Regions from separate parts of the Paenibacillus sp. EKM301P genome, predicted to be linked through region 3. Evidence: predicted binding sites of a transcription regulator. Region 3 holds the regulator's gene; each other region holds the start of a gene.

What was found. Region 3 encodes LexA, which represses DNA repair genes until DNA is damaged. Its sites were predicted from a motif close to CGAACATATGTTCG; they were not measured.
Region 1: the regulator LexA is predicted to act here: its motif matches at 2,339-2,352, upstream of HFD99_RS01895 (DNA polymerase IV).
Region 2: the regulator LexA is predicted to act here: its motif matches at 2,865-2,878, upstream of recA (recombinase RecA).

Annotation. Positions count from the first base shown of each region.
Region 1 covers NZ_JAALFM010000001.1:365,144-371,832, reverse strand. The annotation lists gene HFD99_RS01905 (SDR family NAD(P)-dependent oxidoreductase) at 1-261, shown strand, start outside; gene HFD99_RS01900 (NAD(P)-dependent alcohol dehydrogenase) at 582-1,622, shown strand; gene HFD99_RS01895 (DNA polymerase IV) at 2,415-3,683, shown strand; partial or broken gene HFD99_RS01890 (Y-family DNA polymerase) at 3,886-4,343, opposite strand; gene HFD99_RS01885 (transglycosylase domain-containing protein) at 4,536-6,689, shown strand, end outside.
Region 2 covers NZ_JAALFM010000004.1:419,907-426,595, reverse strand. The annotation lists gene rny (ribonuclease Y) at 1-413, opposite strand, end outside; gene HFD99_RS13430 (regulatory protein RecX) at 775-1,524, opposite strand; gene recA (recombinase RecA) at 1,734-2,795, opposite strand; gene HFD99_RS13420 (competence/damage-inducible protein A) at 3,021-4,289, opposite strand; gene pgsA (CDP-diacylglycerol--glycerol-3-phosphate 3-phosphatidyltransferase) at 4,385-4,972, opposite strand; gene HFD99_RS13410 (YajQ family cyclic di-GMP-binding protein) at 5,182-5,673, opposite strand; gene HFD99_RS13405 (hypothetical protein) at 5,819-5,983, opposite strand; gene HFD99_RS13400 (helix-turn-helix domain-containing protein) at 6,068-6,689, opposite strand, start outside.
Region 3 covers NZ_JAALFM010000006.1:322,547-329,235, reverse strand. The annotation lists gene HFD99_RS17105 (DUF2798 domain-containing protein) at 23-523, shown strand; gene HFD99_RS17100 (hypothetical protein) at 710-850, opposite strand; gene HFD99_RS17095 (hypothetical protein) at 892-1,056, opposite strand; gene lexA (transcriptional repressor LexA) at 1,477-2,103, opposite strand; gene HFD99_RS17085 (LysM peptidoglycan-binding domain-containing protein) at 2,293-2,661, shown strand; gene HFD99_RS17080 (DUF896 domain-containing protein) at 2,770-2,976, shown strand; gene HFD99_RS17075 (hypothetical protein) at 3,094-3,603, shown strand; gene HFD99_RS17070 (HAD family hydrolase) at 3,760-4,554, shown strand; gene HFD99_RS17065 (1,2-dihydroxy-3-keto-5-methylthiopentene dioxygenase) at 4,652-5,194, opposite strand; gene metH (methionine synthase) at 5,476-6,689, shown strand, end outside.

The DNA of each region.
Region 1 (6,689 bases), on a different contig from region 3:
ACTAGATTTGGACAAGACAACGATAAAGGTTTTATTAATAATATAGTGTTTAAGTTGGCACTTCCATTCATGAATACGCCAGAAAAAGGAGCTGCTACAACCGTATATTTGGCCACATCACAAGAAGTAGAAAAGGTTAATGGGAAATTCTTTGGTAACATGAAGGAGGAAAAACCAAGGGATCGATATTATTCTGTAGAAAACGAAATAAAAGTTTGGGATTATTGCCAAAAGGTTATTAGCCCTTATATGAATAAATAAGTACGGAGCAATAATAAGGTTTAACGATGGCCCCTCTGCTTTCCTGAAGTTGAGGGGCTTTTTGTATTCATTTTCTTTCCTAATAATCAGTAATAGGGACAACTTTGTCTGTAATCAGGCTATGTTAACCACAGATCTGGAGTTTTAAACTATAAGTATCCATTAAGACAACCTTAGATGCGTTATCACGCTGTACCTAAGTGTAGGCTGGAAATAGTGTATGAAGGGGGATGAGATAGGGATACGAATACAATTCAAATACAACAATTTAGCTAATATCTGAAATATATAATATGAAAAATGAAAGGGGTATAACAAGTATGTGTAAAGTTCATGCATTGAGTGTTCCCAGTGCGAATGCGCCATTTGAACGGACGATGATTGAACGGAGGGTATTGCGCCCAGATGATGTTCTAATCGATATTAAGTATAGTGGTGTATGCCACACCGATGTTCATATGGTCCATAATGATGGAGGTTACTCTCAATTCCCAATGGTTCCCGGTCATGAAATGACAGGAATTGTAGAAGCGGTTGGAACGGAAGTAACTAAGTTTGTAGTGGGTGACCGGGTTGGAGTAGGGCCTCTCGTGAACTCTTGTGGAGAGTGCGAGAATTGCCTACGTGGTGAGAATATGTTCTGTAAAAAGGGCATGGTCATGATGTATAATTCCGTAGACTACGATGGAAATATTACTTACGGTAGTTACAGTCAAAAAATTGTAGTGAAGCAAAATTACGTACTTCAGATCCCAGATAGTTTGGGCTTAGATGTTGCCAGTCCACTACTCTGTGCAGGAGCTACGGCTTACTATCCTTTGAAACATTGGGGAGTAGGTCCAGGCAAAAAAGTCGCTATCGTCGGTATTGGAGGTATCGGCCACCTAGCTATCAAATATGCCCATGCATTAGGAGCTGAAGTTACGGCCTTGAGTCAGACAATGGATAAGAAAAGCGATGCGCTAAGTTTTGGCGCCGATCATTACTATGCAACGAACGATCCTGACACATTCTCGACGCTAGCTAGTCAATTTGATGTGATTTTCAACACGACCTCTGCAAGTCTTAATTTAGATGCTTACGTATCCATGCTTAATATAAATGGTACGTTTGTTATCATCGGTGATTCCGGTAAGCCGAACCAATTTAATACGCTCAGTTTGCTTATGGGTCGTCGCAGAATTGCAGCAACGCCTGGAGGCGATCTTCTTGAAACCCAAGAAATGCTTGATTTCTCCGCAGAGCATGGTATTGTCCCTGAAATTGAGGTAATTCACACCAATCAAATCAACGAAGCTTTTGAGCGACTTATCCGAAATGATGTACGATATCGATTTGTTATTGATACATCTACCTTTTAAGTCGTATTTTCGAGGATAACTCAATAGACCAAACATCATCAAAAGCACTTATCTGAAAGACAGGACTTACAATAGAGCGGACGAATTGCTGCTCGTCCGCTTTTCTAATTTATAAATACGCTAGTAAATTAACTCATAAGAATTTAAAAAGAGAAGAAGTGAATTTGCATTGAAAACATTGGCCATAGTTGGTGCAGATCCCGGATTGGACTTTTCACTGGCTAAAACGTTTGGTAAACACGGATTTCGCTATGATTTCAAGAACATAAGAGAAACTAGACCAGTATACTGAGCAATTAACTAAATTGAGGCTCAAGGTTTTGCTGCGGATATTACTAACAAAGCACAGCTTACTAGAGCTTTTCAAGAAATTAAAAGTACATTGGGAACTATAAATGTCATGAAATTCAGTCCATACAGCGGAAATGTACCTACGACATCGTTGAAGAAAGCCTTTTTTTAATTGAATTCAAATGTGTATACCAAGTTTCCGCTTTTTCAAGACAAGATAAAATGTTATACATTGGTTCTTTATTTTGTTGACATTTAAAAGATGAAGCCCAGCCAACCAGAATTCCGTTCCGATCCTCATCCCCCACGAGCACATTAAGCTTTCTTGGCCTTTATGATCACAGAAATAATGTGATGATCCACGCTCGTACCAGATACCCAATTTTGATGATTGATTTACATAATCCTATAAATTACCTGAATACAGAACTAATGTTTGGCATTATAATAAATAAGAATACATGTTCGTACGTATATGATCGTTTTTTTGGAGGGTGCAGCATGACTAAAACAACTGAGCGGACAATTCTTTTGGCGGATTGCCAGTCTTTTTATGCGAGTGTAGAAAAAGCTTCCTACCCAGAGTATAAAAATAAACCGCTTGCGGTAGCAGGCGATCCTGCACGCAGGTCTGGAATTATTTTAGCAGCATGTCCTATGGCCAAAAGTTTCGGGGTGTCTACAGCAGAACGGCTCGGTGAAGCCCTCAAGAAGTGTCCTGAGCTTGTGATCGTCCGTCCCCGTATGAAACACTATATCGATGTCTCTTTAGCAATTACGGATATATACAAGGAATACACTGACCTGGTAGAGGTGTTTAGTATCGATGAGCAGTTTCTGGACATTTCGGGTAGTTTTAAAATTTTTGGAGATTCTTTAACCGTTGCAAGAGAAATTCAAAAGAAGGTTCTTTTACAAACCGGGGTTTGGGTACGAATAGGAATCAGTTCCAATAAGGTTCTTGCCAAAAGCGCAACCGATATTTGGGCTAAAAAAATTAAAAGCGGTATATTCACGTTGCCCAAGACAGAATTAGAGCAGCTGCTCTGGCCACAGCCAGTTAATAAAATGTTTGGGGTAGGTTCGCGGATGTCGTCCCATTTTGAGCGGCTTGGTATGACAACCATTGGAGATATCGCTAGAACGTCTCTACCAGATCTTAAGTCTAAATTTCGCGCTCGTTTTGGAAAACAGTCGGATATACAGGCGGAGGTCATGTGGAAAACAGCCAATGGTCTAGATGAGAGTCCTGTAGCTCCGTATACCTTCAGTTCTCCACAAAAGTCGGTAAGCCATATGATGACCCTACCCCAAGATTATCTGGAACCAAATGAAGTAGAGACCATCCTGCTTGAACTCTCGGAAGAAGTTTGTCGAGACAGTCGTCGTAAGGGGTGCATGGGCTCTGTCGTGACCGTTAGTTGTATATGTAGCCCATATGAGGCTCCCACCGGATTTTCCAGGCAAATGAAGCTTACAGATCCGACTAACAATACGAATAAAGTGTACAACGCAGCAAAAAAAATATTTTATAATTTTTGGAACGGTATGCCGATACGACGCTTAGGTGTCACTTTAAGTGGGTTGGTTGACGACCAAACTTATCAACTTTCCTTCTTTGAGGATCATGAGCGTATCCGCTCCTTGGAAGAAGCAACAGATAAAATTAAAGAACGCTATGGTAGCGCAGCTATCGTAAGAGCGTCCTCTTTGACCCAAGCTGGTCAGGCACTGGAGAGATCCCTAAAAATCGGGGGGCATTATAAATAAATGAAGGGATATACTGATGTAATTTAGAATTACTAGAGCAAGGTCAGATCCCACTACATATTGGTCTGAAGAGTTCTTGGGAAACAGGTAAAACTAAAAAACTGTTAATCTTTGAATTAAAGTCTAGAAAATTATTGCTGGACTTTGTTAATACTACAATGCTATTTGGTATTTTAGCTGTGTTTTATACTTTTCCTTCGGTTCGAATCCATACTCCTGTTTGTCCCAGCACTTTCCGCTGAATTTCACTTGCAATACTCAACGGATCTCCGAACAGGGAGAGACTTCCGCTCATATCCAGAAATTGTTCATCAATGCTGAAAACCTCAACCAAATCCGTATACTCATTATAGATTTCTGTTATTTTTAATGAGACATCGATATAATGCTGCATGCGCAGGCGTACAATGATAAGGTCAGGACATTTTTTACAGCTTCCCCCAGACGTACTGCAGTGGATATACCATGTTTTTTGGCCAGCGGACACGTGGCTAAAATAATGCCTGAACGAAGTGCAGGGTCACCGGCCACAACGAGCGACTTATGTTGGTATGCGGGATTATCCGCTTTTTCGACGCTCGTGTAAAAGCTTTGGCAGTCCGCTAGAAATATGGTTCTACTTCCACGCTCCTTCACAATGTTGACCTCCTCTCCTGGCATGTGATTAATCATATTCCAGAATATTCTTGAACATATACCCTTATAGTAGTATTATATATAGAACAAGTGTTCCTAATACAAATGTATTTTTTGGAACATTACAGTTTACGGGAAACCTAGCATGGCGTATCATATTATCTTGAACAAAAACAAGTGGAAATGAATGAATATTGAGGGGAGAAAACCATTTTTATGAACCCAAAACGTCGACCATCATCTCAAAAACGCAGTAGGTGGCGCATTTTTGGCAGAGTTTTGCTGATTAATATCAAGTGGTTCTCGCTTGCGGGTGTACTTGGAGTGCTGTTTGCCGGAGGTCTTATATCCGGTTATGTGGCGGCACTGGTTCATGATGAACCTGTACGATCACGTCAATTGATATATGAAAAGGTAAATGAGAATGCTCTGACCAGTTTTGTATTTTTTAATGATCAGGTAACTCCGGTTGGAAGAATGCGCATGGAAGAGGACCGACAGCTCGTTGACCTGAAGGATGTCCCTCAGTCCATTGTGGATGCCCTCATTTCAACAGAAGATAGCCAATTTTATGAGCACCATGGTGTAGATTTAAAGGGGACGGCTCGTGCTGTCAAACAGAAACTTTTGAATGAAAACCGCCAAACTGGCGGCAGTACACTGACGCAGCAGGTAGCCCGAAGAGTTTTCCTCAGTCTGGATAAAACGGACAGCCGAAAGGTGAAGGAAATGCTGCTGGCACTACGTATGGAGCGTTTTATGGGCAAAGACAAAATATTAACGGCTTACTTAAATAAAATGCCTTTTGGTAATGGTTCCGCTGGTTACAATTTGTATGGAATCAAGTCTGCTTCGTTAGGAATTTTTAATGTAAGTGATCTACATAAGCTTCATATTGCTCAAGCGGCTTATTTGGCAGGTCTTCCACAGCTGCCATCTGTTTATTCCGCTTTTGATGGTAAAGGGAATTTTGATGAAGAAGGTTTCAACAAAGCGATGGAGCGCCAACGTGTTGTGTTGGGAAGAATGCTGGAAACAGGCAAGCTCACACTGTCCGAATATAATGATGCGCTTCAATTTGATGTGAGAGCGACTCTTGCACCCCATCGCGAAAAAAGCTATAACACATTCCCTTATTTGATGCTGGAAACAGAGCGGGAGGCCGCACAGCTGTTAGCACTCCAGCAAAATCCGAATCTCACAGCAGCCGAGATTTCTAAGCCTGAGCATGCTGAACTTCTTCAAAATACGCGAGAAGAGTTGCAACGGTCCGGCTATCGAATTTATACAACGATAAATAAAAAAATTTATAGCAATATGCGACAGATTGCAGCTAATCCACAAAATTTTTCTCCATACAGTAAGAAGAAGGGACTAGAACAGATTGCGGCAATCATGATTGATCATAAAACAGGGGCTATCCTCGGTATGATCGAGGGCCGGGATTTTAATACCGAGCAAATGAACTATGCAACTCAAATGACACGTCAGCCCGGTTCTGCCATGAAGCCTATTGCTGCTTACTTACCTGCTTTGGAGAAGGGCTACACTCAGCCCGCCGGTCTTATTGATGATTCACAAATCATATTGAAAGACGGACGAAAGGGTTATCATATTCCTAAAAATTATAACAGAAGGTATGAGGGGCTTATGACAGCCCGTGAAGCACTCAATCGGTCAATTAACATCCCTGCACTGAGGCTGTTTTTATATGAAGTTAAAATTCCAAACGCTTGGAATTTTGTGCGTTCTCTTGGAATTACGACGATTCAGCCGCAGGATGAACATGCTCAAACAGGAGTTCTAGGTGGACTTAGTAAGGGGGTATCTGTCGAGGAACTGACTGCAGCATACGGAACAATTCCCAATATGGGCGTGTATAATGCCCCTCACTTGATCAGTAAAATTACAGATGCCAACGGTAAGATTGTATATGAATTTAAACCACAGACGAAACGTGTATATTCGCAGCAAACCGCATTTTTGATGACGGATATGCTCAGAACCGTTATATCAGACCCAAGAGGAACTGGCAAACGTCTGCAAAAAGCTTTTAAGAGCTACGGTACCATTGATATTGCGGGTAAAACGGGTACGACACAGAACTTTGGTGATGTGTGGTTTATGGGATACACACCTGACGTTACGCTAGGCGTATGGGCTGGTTATCGTCAACAGGTTAATACATTATCTCAAGAAGGTCACACCAGAGCACAGTCGGTGTGGGCGTTGATCATGAATGAGGCGGTCAAGGACCAGCCTGAGCTTTTTAAGAATAAGCATTTTATACAGCCGGAAGGCGTTGTGAAAGTTACGGTATCTAGTCTTACAGGTAAGCTGCCAGGGCGCTATTCCCGCCAATCAGGTCAC
Region 2 (6,689 bases), on a different contig from region 3:
AACTCAGTTACCTGGCTCTTGTAAATCAAATCAATTTGCTGCTGGGTTTCATCGATTCGTTTCTCTTTGTTGGCCACTTGTTCTTCTTTGCGTTCCAGCGATTCCAATTTTTTATCCAGCGATTCTTCTTTTTGCAGCAATCTTCGTTCCTGTCGTTGAATTTCATTGCGACGTTCACGAGTTTCTTTTTCAGCTTCGGCACGGATGCGATGAATTTCATCTTTCGCTTCCAATACCGTTTCCTTCTTCAGCGCTTCTGCCTCTTTTTTCGCGTTCTCCACGATTTGCGCGGCAGCTTCTTCCGCACTGGAGATCTTAGCTTCTGCAATAGATTTGCGAATAAAATAACCAATCCCGAACCCAAAGAATAACGCGGCTACAGCAACGAGAACGAACCAGATCGCAGTCATCATACTGTTCACCTCCCCGTTGGTTCCTCCAAGGCATTCCTTGGGACTTTTTGAAATTGTCACATTTACTTTGATCGTCAAACTAAGATAACGACTCAAGGTCGCTTCATTTCATATGCACATGCTTTCACACGTACAATTCCGCCTGGCATAGCGGCATCACTTGTTATTTGGCGATGAGAACTTTACCGTGGATTCCGCTTTTTTGGAAGGAAAAAGGGCACTCCACAAATATCGTTTCATATATATTTTATTATTTGACAAATGGCATTGTCAAGGGAATGCAAACATTAGTAGACTACCGTGCAGCTGTCCATATCATAATCAGCTCATCTAGCCAGAAGTTCAGCTACCGTTTTGCAACTTATTCCTCCCAATGCAGTAATTCCTCGTCATCGAAAGCTTCGTCTCGCTCAGCCGCACTGAGATGATTGACCACGCGGCGTGTCATATCCCCCGAATATCCGCGTCTCATAAGAAACGGAAATGTTTTCCTTTTTTTATCCATTATATCACCACGTACCTGATTCCATTTCTTACGTCCAATCGACAATGCACTCTCCCACTCCTCATTGTCAGTGATCTCACCTAATGCTTCCCCGATAGAGGCTTTAGAGATGCCCTTCTGACGAAGTTCTTGTCTGATCCACATCTTACCCTTACGTTGGCTTGTTATACGCTGTCTTGCCCACTGACGGGCGTATAAATCATCATCTACAAGCTTCTCCCGTTGCAATCGCACCAATATCTCATCAATAACAGTCTGATCCACTTCCTTTTGCGCTAAACGCTGGGCAATTTCCTGACGTGTACGAGGCTTTTGCCCCAAATAGCGCAGCGCATGTACATAAGCCTGTTGTTTTTCATCTGCCAGAACGATATCTTCTAGTTCTTTTTTGACGAATGACGTTCCTTTGAACATGTTGTACTTGATCATTACATCTTCCAATACAGACAGTGAATATGGACCAAAATGAATGATGTATCTTCCACGGTTGCGTCTCTGCCCCTGCTCCACTCTAGTAATCATCAATTCCTCATGATCTGGAAAAAGAGAAATCCCTTGCTGTTTATCTTCTTCCGAAGTGTATTCATCTTTATCGTCCAACTGCACTATGTTTCCCTCACTTTGAAATTCACGAAAGCAGCCTACGATCACCTGCTACGCAAAAGTTAGATTCTGCTGACAAAGCAGACTTTATTTGATGCAAAAATACCCTGCACAACTGTGCAGGGCATCAGAATTATGCTATTCAAACAGACTGTACCATAATCCCCGGCTACAGTTCACATGACAGATCAAAAGCGAAGTCTCAGGCAAGCTTATTCAAGCTCCAGCAATTCCTGTTCTTCCTTGGCCTCCTGCGCCAACTCTTCTTCTGTCGGTGGAGCAATTGTTGTAATCAAATTACTGGCCACCCGGATTTTTTGCTCGATCGTACTAGCAATGTTCGGATTTTCCTTCAAAAATTGCTTTGCATTCTCACGTCCCTGACCAAGGCGCTCGCCTTCGTAGGAATACCAAGCTCCGCTCTTGTCGACAATGTCATGCTCCGTACCGATGTCAATCAAGCTTCCTTCTTTGGAAATACCCTCACCGTACATAATATCCACTTCGGCCTGACGGAAAGGAGGCGCAACTTTGTTCTTCACGACTTTAATACGTGTGCGGTTACCCACGATGTCGTTACCCATTTTCAAGCTTTCGATACGACGAACATCCAAACGTACCGTAGAGTAAAACTTCAAAGCACGTCCACCTGGTGTAGTTTCAGGGTTACCGAACATAACACCTACTTTTTCACGGAGCTGGTTGATAAAGATAGCAATGGTTTTCGATTTATTAATGGCTCCAGACAGCTTACGTAATGCCTGTGACATCAAACGCGCTTGAAGACCGACATGGGAATCTCCCATTTCGCCTTCAATCTCTGCCTTCGGTACAAGTGCCGCTACAGAGTCTATGACGATAATATCCACTGCCCCACTACGCACAAGAGCTTCGGCAATCTCCAATGCCTGCTCACCTGTATCTGGTTGCGATAGTAACAACTCATCAATATTGACACCCAGCTTGCTCGCATACGACGGATCAAGCGCATGCTCGGCATCGATAAAGGCGGCTTGTCCGCCTGTTTTTTGCACCTCTGCGATAGCATGAAGAGCTACTGTCGTTTTACCGGATGATTCCGGTCCATATACTTCAATAATCCGGCCTCTTGGAAAGCCGCCCGTTCCTAACGCAATATCCAAAGCAATCGAACCACTGGGGATTGTTTCCACTTGCATGTGAGTAGACTCACCCAACTTCATAATGGAACCTTTACCAAATTGCTTTTCTATTTGACGGAGCGCCATATCCAGCGCAGCACGACGATCTGACAATAAACTCACATCCTTCATTGTTTGTACTTTAATAATACCTTGTTTTGACACGCTTGCCAAGCATTTTTTCGAACATACATTCGTTTTTTTATTTCCCGCAGCTCTCTTCTATAATTAAACCTTTCTCATAAAACGAAAAAAGAACCGCTGGCAAAAAGCTTTGCAACGGTTCTTCCGATAAGAAGATTATATCATGAATATCTATCTAAAACAACTCATCGATAATTAAGAGAGTTTCTCGTTCTCTACCAATCGACGCCACAATCTGTACAAGATAGCTTTGACGGATCGCAAACGGATGGTCTCACGGTTACCGCTTAAATTTAGCTCATATACCTCCGTTTCCTTGTCACGCTGAGCAATACCAATATACACCAGACCGACTGGCTTTCGCTCGGAATATCCTGGCCCAGCTACACCAGTAACGGAAAGTCCGAAATCACTGTCCATAATCATTCTTGCCTGCTCTGCAAGCACAAGGGCTACTTCCTTACTCACTGCGCCTGGCGCATGGTCGCCTTCCAAATAATCATAGGGCACATTGAGCAATTTCATCTTCATTTCATTGGAATAACACACGATTCCACCTTGAAACATAACAGCACTGCCAGGTATAGAAGTGATGTGTTCCATCAGCATACCGCCTGTACAGCTTTCCGCCGCACTCACAGTGAGTCCGCGTTTGGCCATTAAATCTACAATCACCTTCTCCAGCGTAACATCTTCACTTGCATACATATATTCGGAAAGACGTTGTTGAATTTGTACTTCCGTGGCAGTCAGCTTAATTAAAGCTTCACTCTCACTGGCCGCCTTGGTGGATATACGGATCGTAACTTCCCCTTCCTTGGCATAAGGAGCAATCGTGGGGTCCGTCTGGGATTGGATCAGATCTAGCAAGCGAGTTTCAAGAGCTGACTCACCGATCCCTGCAAATTTTAGCATTTTCGAATAAATCGGCATCTCCTCACCGCTCAATGCCTGCTGAAGCAACCATGGTTTGGCATGATTTGCAAACATAGGTTTAAGCTCCTTAGGCGGTCCGGGCAAAACCACATAAAATTTACCGTCCTGTGCAATTGCATCCCCTATAGCTAAACCTGTCTCATTTTCAAGCGGAGTGGCTCCTTCAATAGAAAGCGCCTGCCGGCGGTTATTCTCGGTCATTTCTACCCCGCGGTTCCGGAAAAACTGATCTAGCTTGTCCATGGCAAGACGATCTATCTGCAATTTCCGCCCCAATACAGCCGCTATCGCATCTTTTGTCAAATCGTCCTGAGTTGGTCCCAGCCCACCAGAAAACAAAATAATATCCGCACGCTTCTGAGCAAGTCGTACCGCTTCCTGAAGTCGATCCATGTTATCGCCAACTACAGTCTGAAAATATACATCAATTCCGATTGTAGCTAGCTCTTGTGATAAATATTGGGCATTTGTATTTACTATTTGTCCAAGTAATAACTCTGTTCCTACTGCAATGATTTCAGCTTTCATCAATTCGTCCTCCTATGATGCATATATTGTGGGAATTATGTAAAGAAACAGCAATAAGTTAAGTCCCTATTGCTGTTTCCATAAGATTTATCCTGTTACACTTTAGAGGAGCTCAGCAAATGGATATTCTTTACAAAGTAATCAATACCCGAATAAATGGTGATTAACACAGCTGCCCATATCGCTATTAAATCAAACGGAATACCCAGAAAAACAAACGGGAAATTATTAATGAGCAGTGCTACAATAGCAACGATCTGGATGATCGTCTTTAATTTCCCCCAATTGCTTGCAGCAACCACAGAGCCATCCAATAAAGCGATCTGTCTTAGACCCGTAACCGCAAACTCACGACTGACAATCACAACGACAACCCATGAATCAATTTTTCCCATTTCTACCAAAGAAACCAAAATAGCAGTTACCAACAGCTTATCAGCAAGGGGGTCCAACAGCTTGCCCAAATTGGTGACCATATTATTTTTACGAGCCAAATATCCGTCAAGGCCGTCTGTGCTGGCTGCTACAAGAAAAATAATAGCCGCAATCAGCTGATTATACGGCAGCTTGAAAGCACCGATCTCAATCGGTGGCGGATAAAAATCAAAATCCACCAGCAAAGCCAGCATCATCACCGGGATAAGGCAAATCCGCGTTATTGTAATTCTGTTGGGTAAATTCACAACACACTCTCCCCTGATTATCGTACTTGATTACAAATGGCAGCTTTCGGATTGAAATCAATCCTATGTAAAATCGCTTTCGACGAGCGTTATACACCTTAATGTCTGCATTTTCGTTACAAGTATAATATGGCGCAAAACGCATGTCAAAATAACCTGCTGCACATCAAGCAACGTTTAGTCCTACAAAATCTATGAGAGAAAACGGCTTATTTCATGTTTGTAAATTGAAGCTCCAACGGCAGATCAGCTTTCCGCAGCAATTGAATAATGGCCTGTAGGTCATCCCTATTTTTTCCAGTCACTCGAATTTGATCACCTTGAATCTGACTTTTCACTTTTAGCTTGGAATCCCGAATAAGGATATTAATTTTTTTGGCGTTATCCTGATCAATTCCCTGCTTAAGAGAAAGACGCTGACGCACTGAACCTAAAGAGGCTGGTTCCAATTTTCCAAATTCCACATTTTTAAGGGATAAACCTCGTTTGACCATTTTAGATTGCAAAATATCAATCACCGCATTCAGCTTGTATTCATCTTCCGATGCAATCGTAAGAGCATCTTTCTCAAGCTTGAGGCTACTTTTGCTCCCCTTGAAATCAAATCTTGTTTCAATTTCACGCTCCGTCTGATGAACCGCATTTGTTAACTCCTGCATATCCATTTTGGAGACGATATCAAATGAATTTTCTGAAGCCATCGTTTCACTTTCCTTTCCACAACAAAGTTCAATATCTAATTATAGGCTAGTCATTTACAAAAATCCAATAATCCGTTCACTAAAAAGGCGTTCTTGCCAGTTCCCCGACAAAAACGCCTTTATTTACAATTACAGTTTAACATTTCTAATAGTGACTTCGTGTTGGATTTCTAAACATATCCAAAATTCCAAGCACAATGTGAGCAAGACCAAAGCCTAATATGCCATAGCCCCATGCATTCGGTGTTAGATAATAGCCCAGTAAACTGACAATAATCCCGAGCCCAGTCACAATCCAGCTGACGGTCATAACGTATACACCTCACTTTGCGGAAAATGAAATGACTGACTTTCCAAGAATTACAGTCATTAGTATTTCCCCGCAACAAGGCGTTTATTCACCATCAGTAGTTGTACTAGAATCTGTCCCACTTTGTGTAGTATCCGTACTACCATTTGTCGTCGTATCCGTTGAACCCGTCACCCCAGTACTCGCTCCAGTGGAAGAAGCTTCCCCTTGCTGTATCAACACCCGGGTCGTCGATTTATTATCGGTTATCGGTTGGCCGGCGACGGAAATATCCGTGGCAGAAGACCGTCCTGATTTGATATATAAGCCTTCAGGACCGATATCGAAAGACATGGCATCTCCACTTTTAGTCATACCATAGCTCAGCTTTTCTCCACGGGAATTTTGTCCCTTGTACACCTCAAGCCAGCTTTCGCCCGTTGCTTTAATATCAACCTTGACCGTGGCCCCCGTTGCACTGGAGACTTTGAAGATCGTCGTCTTGCCTTGCTTACCATCCTGAGCCACAGTTACTCCCTGCGCTGGCGTAGTCGTATCCGGCTGCTGACCAGGATTTGGAGTAGTCGCATCTGTAGTTCCCGTACCACCTGGCTGGGTTTCCCCGGTTTTTCCCGTATCAGGGGTCTGCCCGCCAGCACCATTTGGTGCCGTTGTCTGACCATTATTCGGTGTCGTAGTTGTATTTGGAGTAGACGTGTTTGGTGTC
Region 3 (6,689 bases):
CAAAAATGAAAGGTTGAATTAAATGCCAACAACTAAAAAGGAAAGCTTTTACTTTGGGGTTATTATGTGTTTTGGAATGGTCGTTATTATGACCTTCTATAATCTTTTGATTAACGGATTGATTGGAAAAATTAGCTTGATTACCATTGCTGTTGAATTTCTAATTGGATTTATTATAGCGCTCATTTTAGATTTATATATCGTGGGTCCTGTAGCAAAAAAAGTTGCTTTAAGTCTACCTTTTGATAAATCCAAAAAAATATTTTTAATTATCACGATTTCAACATGTATGGTGTTCGGAATGGCCTGTTCTATGTCTTTCTACGGTTTATTAACTTCAATTCTAAGTCAGGGTATTGGCGATCATTCATTATTTGAAGCCTATTTAGAAATTTTTATAAAGAACTTTGTTGTGGCCTATCCATTACAATTATTGGTTATGGGTCCTGTTGTTCGAGCCTTGTTTATAAAATTTATAAAGAAAAGCGGGCAAGTGGGACCTTATAAAAAAGTATTAAATTAAATAATAGAGCAAATCCATTGCAGCAATGTTAAGCTAATGAATGGTTTTACAGCTAGAAATGCTTAAGTTATGAAAATCGGATACAAGTTTGAGGAAGCTATAACTGGCGGGATTGGTAGTTTGGTGTATTATTTAACACAAAAAAAGCAGGAAGAATTCTTCCTGCTTTTTGCTTGAAAATAATTATTAACGTCTGCGTTGTCCATCATTCACGCTAAACAGATTAACAGCCAGTGCGTTACCTCTTGCACGCGCATTGGCTCTTTGGTTGGAACGGATGTTTAATCTTCTTCTTCTCAATTCACGGTTGCTGTGTCTTCTGCTCATAATATCACCTCCCTTCAAAGAAATGAAGGTACGGTTAAATCTTAATGATGTTTATGCTTACGCTTGGAAATTTTGATATTTAATGCGTTAGTTGCGAGTGCATTTCCGCTTCCTGTTTTAGCAGCTGCGGCTTGAAAGACTTTAACGACCAGATATCTGTTTTTCCCGATGCGATGCTTATACGTTTTAACTCTATTTCTGATCATCTGCATAACTCCTTTGCTTTAGGTCTGCTATATACATATGTCAATTGTGCTAGTAATGTATCAGCATAAATCTACTAAAGACAAAAAGAAGCTAGTACCTATGTTCCTAAATGTTTAACAAAAAAAGCTCATGCTAGCCTGCGTTCGCCTTCCCAACTTTACGTTATAGAGGAAGGCCACCGTAGGTTCATATGTGTCAAATTTCCATTTGTTTAGCTAATAAAAGTAAACAGTTTAAGATCAGAGTGGAACTATCTCGGATATGGGGCGGATATAATAGTAGAGACAATATAGGTTGCTGAAAAGGAAAGAATAGTTGGAGACACATACATAGTAAATATAACAAAAATATAAAACCGGCTCGCCTAGGCGGCCGGTTTTATATTCGTGGTAGTATAACGGGGAAGAAAGCACGATAAATCAGTGGAAGTCCCGGAAGAGTCCAACAACCTTGCCCAATATGCTGACGTGTGTCAGTCGAAGTGGCTCAAAGGCTGGATTTTCAGGTTGAAGCCGGATATGATCTTTTTCTTTGTAAAAGGTTTTAACTGTAGCCTCGTCTTCATCTGTCATAGCTACTACAATGTCTCCGTTATCAGCGGTCTGCTGCTGACGCACGATTACATAGTCTCCGTTAGCAATACCAGCTTCAATCATGCTTTCGCCTACAACAGATAACATGAATATTTTATCCTCACCAACAAAGTGTTGGGGAAGAGGAAAGTAATCTTCAATATTTTCTGTCGCCGTAATAGGAAGACCAGCGGTTACTTTGCCGACGACGGGAACACGACTAATGGAGTAATTAATCAAGTTGCTGTTATCCGATTCGTCTTGACCGAGTAATTCAATAGCCCGTGGTTTCGTAGGATCGCGGCGAATGAGTCCTTTTTTCTCCAAACGATCCAAATGACCATGAACCGTAGAACTGGAGGCCAATCCGACTGCCTCGCCTATTTCGCGCACAGAAGGGGGGTATCCCTTTAGACGCACTTCATTGCGGATAAATTCAAGAATGGCCTGCTGGCGGCTCGAAATCTTAGACATACCGTATCAACCCCATTTAGTAACGTTTGGGAAAATTATAGCATAGAACCTCCGTTCGTACAAACATAAGTTCTAAATAATCCCTAAAAATATTCACGAACTTTTGTTCTCTTTTCTATTGAACAAAACAAACGTTCGTGTTATATTGTGAAAAACATAAGAACAAACGTTTGGAGGACGCGGCCAATTATGAAATATAGCACTTATCAAAGTATTTTTCCGATGAATTTAGAGAATTTACAGGAGACCCGAAAAGAGGGTAAGGTACGTTTGTTACAGGCTCTTACCAATACTCTTTTACTTAAGCTTCTTATTCTAGTAATTATCGTTTGGGTTGCAGGGGCAGGTGTACTTACGGTTTTCGCAGCACCTCCAGTTTCCAATGAAGAAGTGATTAAGCTGACTGTACAACCTGGAGATACGTTATGGAAGATTGCCGTGAATCATAAACCGGAACGAATGGATACACGGGTATATATTGAAGGAATTGTACGTATTAATGGTTTGGAGGATCGGGGAGTTCAGGCAGGTCAGGTACTTAAGCTCCCACCCTTCTGATCTATAAGACTAAAGAGCTTGTCAAGGAGCGCAATGAGGGAGCCTTGACAAGCTCTTTTCTACATGTCAAAGTGTATTATATCTTTGCTTTTATGGAGGGGACACAATTTGGATATAGACAGTTTGGTACAGCGCATTAATGAATTAGCGCGCAAAGCAAAAGCCGAAGGATTGACGGAAGAGGAAACCACGGAGCGCGCCAACCTTCGGGAAATTTATTTAGGCAACATTCGCCGTAATTTTCGGCAGCAACTTGAAACCATTGAATTTGTGGACGATGATACGTCGAAGGGAAATGGCGGGCTGAAGCATTAATGTTGCTAAAGCCTGCATCATTTGCCTTTTGTTATTAGGTATCTTTCTTGGTATCTATATAGATCAGCTTTAAGGCAATTGTTTTAATGTAATATTTATTGGGAAGGGAATTGAGAGATGGCCCGATCATTTGAAAGAAAAGTACGTAAAAACACAGCGCATTTAAATAAAACGCGCAAGAAACAAGGCATTCAAACCATTAACGGCGCAGGTTCAGCAATGGACATTTTCCGTGGCCGTAATATTACTGTGCCAATCATGCTGGCTGGTCTTGCTGTATTGTACATGCTTATGAGTTACTTTTTGACTAAGACCGGCATGCGGGGAATGGATTGGCTGGTATTTGGCTTGTACTTGATGCTGGCTGTTATCTTCTTCATTCGCCGTCCTTATTTAAAAGTGGGAAAAGATACCCTTTATATGTTAAAAGGTGGCAGAGAACGGCCGATGACGGCAGGGGACATGAAAGCCATCAAAATTGAAAAGGGTTACGTTACCGTTGAAAGAAAAGGGAAGGGCGGTAATTTTATTTTCACAAAATCACTGGGACGCTATGATACAGATGCCATCGCAGAGCGCCTTGAAAAATTTGCACTATCCAATCAGATACAGGTAGATAAGAAATAACCGATTTAGCCTGTAGCTCTGTAAGTAAGGCCGTATGATGTTATTTTTCATATAACATGGTGCGGCCACTTGCTTAATATGGGCACACATAATGATCTGATTCGTGACCAAACAGACAAGCTTACATATACAGTGGAAAGAGAGTGGATAATTCGTATGACGATTCAGGCGATAATGTTTGATCTTGATGATACCCTTCTGTGGGATGAACGTAGTGTAGAAGAGGCATTTGATGCAGCATGTCAAACAGGCTCCCGAGAAACAGGCGCTGATCCGAAAACGCTGGAAGAAGCCGTACGCAAGGAAGCGCGCGCTTTGTATGAATCCTATGAAACCTTTAGTTTTACTCAAATGATTGGCATTAATCCGTTTGAAGGACTGTGGGCGAATTTTACAGCAGGTGAGCAACCTGAATTCCGTCAATTGGAACAGTTGGCTCCTGTTTATCGTAAGGAATCATGGCGCAGAGGGCTTCAGCAACTGGGGATAGATAATGAGGAGTTGGCGGAAAAGTTAGCTGCCCAATTTGCTTCAGAAAGACGTGCACGTCCACATGTATATGAAGAAACGTTTGAAATTCTGGATCAATTGAAGGGACAATACAAGCTGCTATTGCTGACAAATGGTTCCCCTGATCTACAACAGGAGAAGCTGGATGGAGTTCCTGAATTGGCTCCTTTTTTTGATCATGTTGTCATTTCAGGTTCTTTTGGTCGGGGCAAGCCTGATCCTTCTATATTCCAGCATGCTTTGGGACTTCTAGGAATTGAACCTGGACAAGCTTTAATGGTAGGAGATAAGCTGACGACTGATATTCAAGGGGCTTTGTCAGCTGGTGTACATTCGGTGTGGTTGAATCGGAACGATAAAACCAATACTACAGAGATCAAGCCGAAGTTCCAAATCAAGCATTTGTCTGAGTTGCATGGAATTATTCAATCTTTAAAGTAAATAATCTACAGTCTTCTAAACAAGTATAAAGAAAACTCCCTTCGCTCGATATGCTACAGAGCAGAGGGAGTTTTCTTATTGACACAATACATCGTAATTATGCTGTAGTGAATGTTGGATCTTCGAACGGTTCAGCAATCCATCCATTTTCTTCAATGAACAAGCGGACTGCGACGATCTTTTGATTTTCCATTAAAGTGAAGAAGTGCGGTGTATTTTCAGGAACAGAAATAACGTCGCCTGGTGAAAGCTCTACATTAAAATAGCCGATCTCTTCAGAGCCTTTAATGATAAAAATCCCTTTACCAGCAACAATGGCGCGGATTTCATCCTCGGTATGGGTGTGAATTTGCTCGAACTTGGCCAGCAGATCCTCCAAATTCGGCGTTGCTTCAGATAAAGTGATGACGTCCCAGATTTTATATCCGCGACGTGCGGCTAAATCTTTGATTTCAGGTTCAAATGTTTTAAGAACAGCGGCTTTTTGATCATCTGTCAAAGTAAAGTTTTCTTGCAGCTCCCCTGGCAGCTTGGAAGCATCCCAGTGTTCATACAATACCTGGTAGCTCTCCAAAAATTCACGTACTCGCTCTTCACCGCTAATTCGCTCATTCGTATTGCGTATAAAAATTTCTGCCATGCACAAATCCCTCTTTTCCACTTGGATTAATGTTGTATAAAGAATACCATGTCTTAACCAGTTGTACAATACAGGCTGAAGCATTTATGTGGGAACGACTATAGTAATACGATACAGTTTAAAGACGTTCGTCTATAACGATGCATACTACAAAAATAGATCAGCTAAGTCGTTTGTAAAGAAGAATAGCCTGCATAAAACGTATGTTTTTACTTCAATCTATCTAAATGATACGGTTTCTGCTAAACTAGGATTTAACGTTTTGCGGGGGTGAAGAAATTTTGGATAAAGTTAGCTTGCAGGATGCGTTACAACGAAGAATACTCCTTCTTGATGGGGCTATGGGCACTATGATTCAGCAGGAAGACCTTTCTGCCGCTGATTTTGGTGGGGAAGAGTTAGAAGGCTGCAACGAGATGTTGGTCTTAACAAGACCGGATGTCATTCAAGGGATTCATGAAGCATACTTGGAGGCCGGAGCAGACCTGATTGAAACGAATACATTTGGAGCGACATCCGTCGTTTTGGCGGATTACGATATACCAGAACGTGCCCGTGAAATTAATCTGGTGGCGGCCAAACTGGCGCGTAACGCGGTGGATAAGTACAGCACTGCGGACAAGCCTCGTTTTGTTGTAGGAGCTATGGGTCCAACTACAAAAACCTTGTCTGTCACAGGCGGTGTTACATTTGTAGAGCTGATTGAAAGCTATCAGGAGCAGGCTTTGGCGCTTATTGAAGGTGGGGTAGATGTTCTTCTGTTGGAGACCTCACAGGATACGCTTAACGTTAAGGCAGGTAGCATTGGAATTCGTCAGGCTTTTGAGCAGACAGGGATTGAGCTTCCATTAATGATTTCTGGCACGATTGAGCCGATGGGAACAACGTTGGCCGGACAAAACATCGAATCCTTCTGCATATCACTCGAACATTTACATCCAATCTCGATTGGACTGAATTGTGCTACAGGTCCAGAGTTTATGCGTGATCATATTCGTTCTTTGTCTGAAATGTCCTCTGCAGCTATTAGCTGTTATCCAAATGCGGGCTTGCCCGATGAAAATGGTCAATACCATGAATCGCCGGATTCATTAGCTCGTAAAATGGCTGCTTTCGCTGAAAAAGGCTGGTTGAATATTGCGGGAGGCTGTTGCGGTACTACTCCAGAGCATATAAGAGTAATGAGTGAAAGTATGGCGCAGTTTGAGCCTCGTCAGCTCGTAGGTCATCATCCTCCTGCCGTATCAGGCATTGAGCCAGTATATATTGAACAGGATAATCGTCCGTATATGGTTGGTGAGCGAACAAACGTTCTGGGTTCCCGGAAATTCAAGCGTTTGATCGTGGAAGGCAAATATGAAGAGGCGTCTGAAATTGCGCGCGCTCAGGTAAAAAGCGGAGCACATGTCATTGATATTTGTGTGCAAGATCCGGACCGTGATGAAATGATAGATATGGAAGCGTTCTTGAAACTGGTTGTAAACAAGGTGAAAGT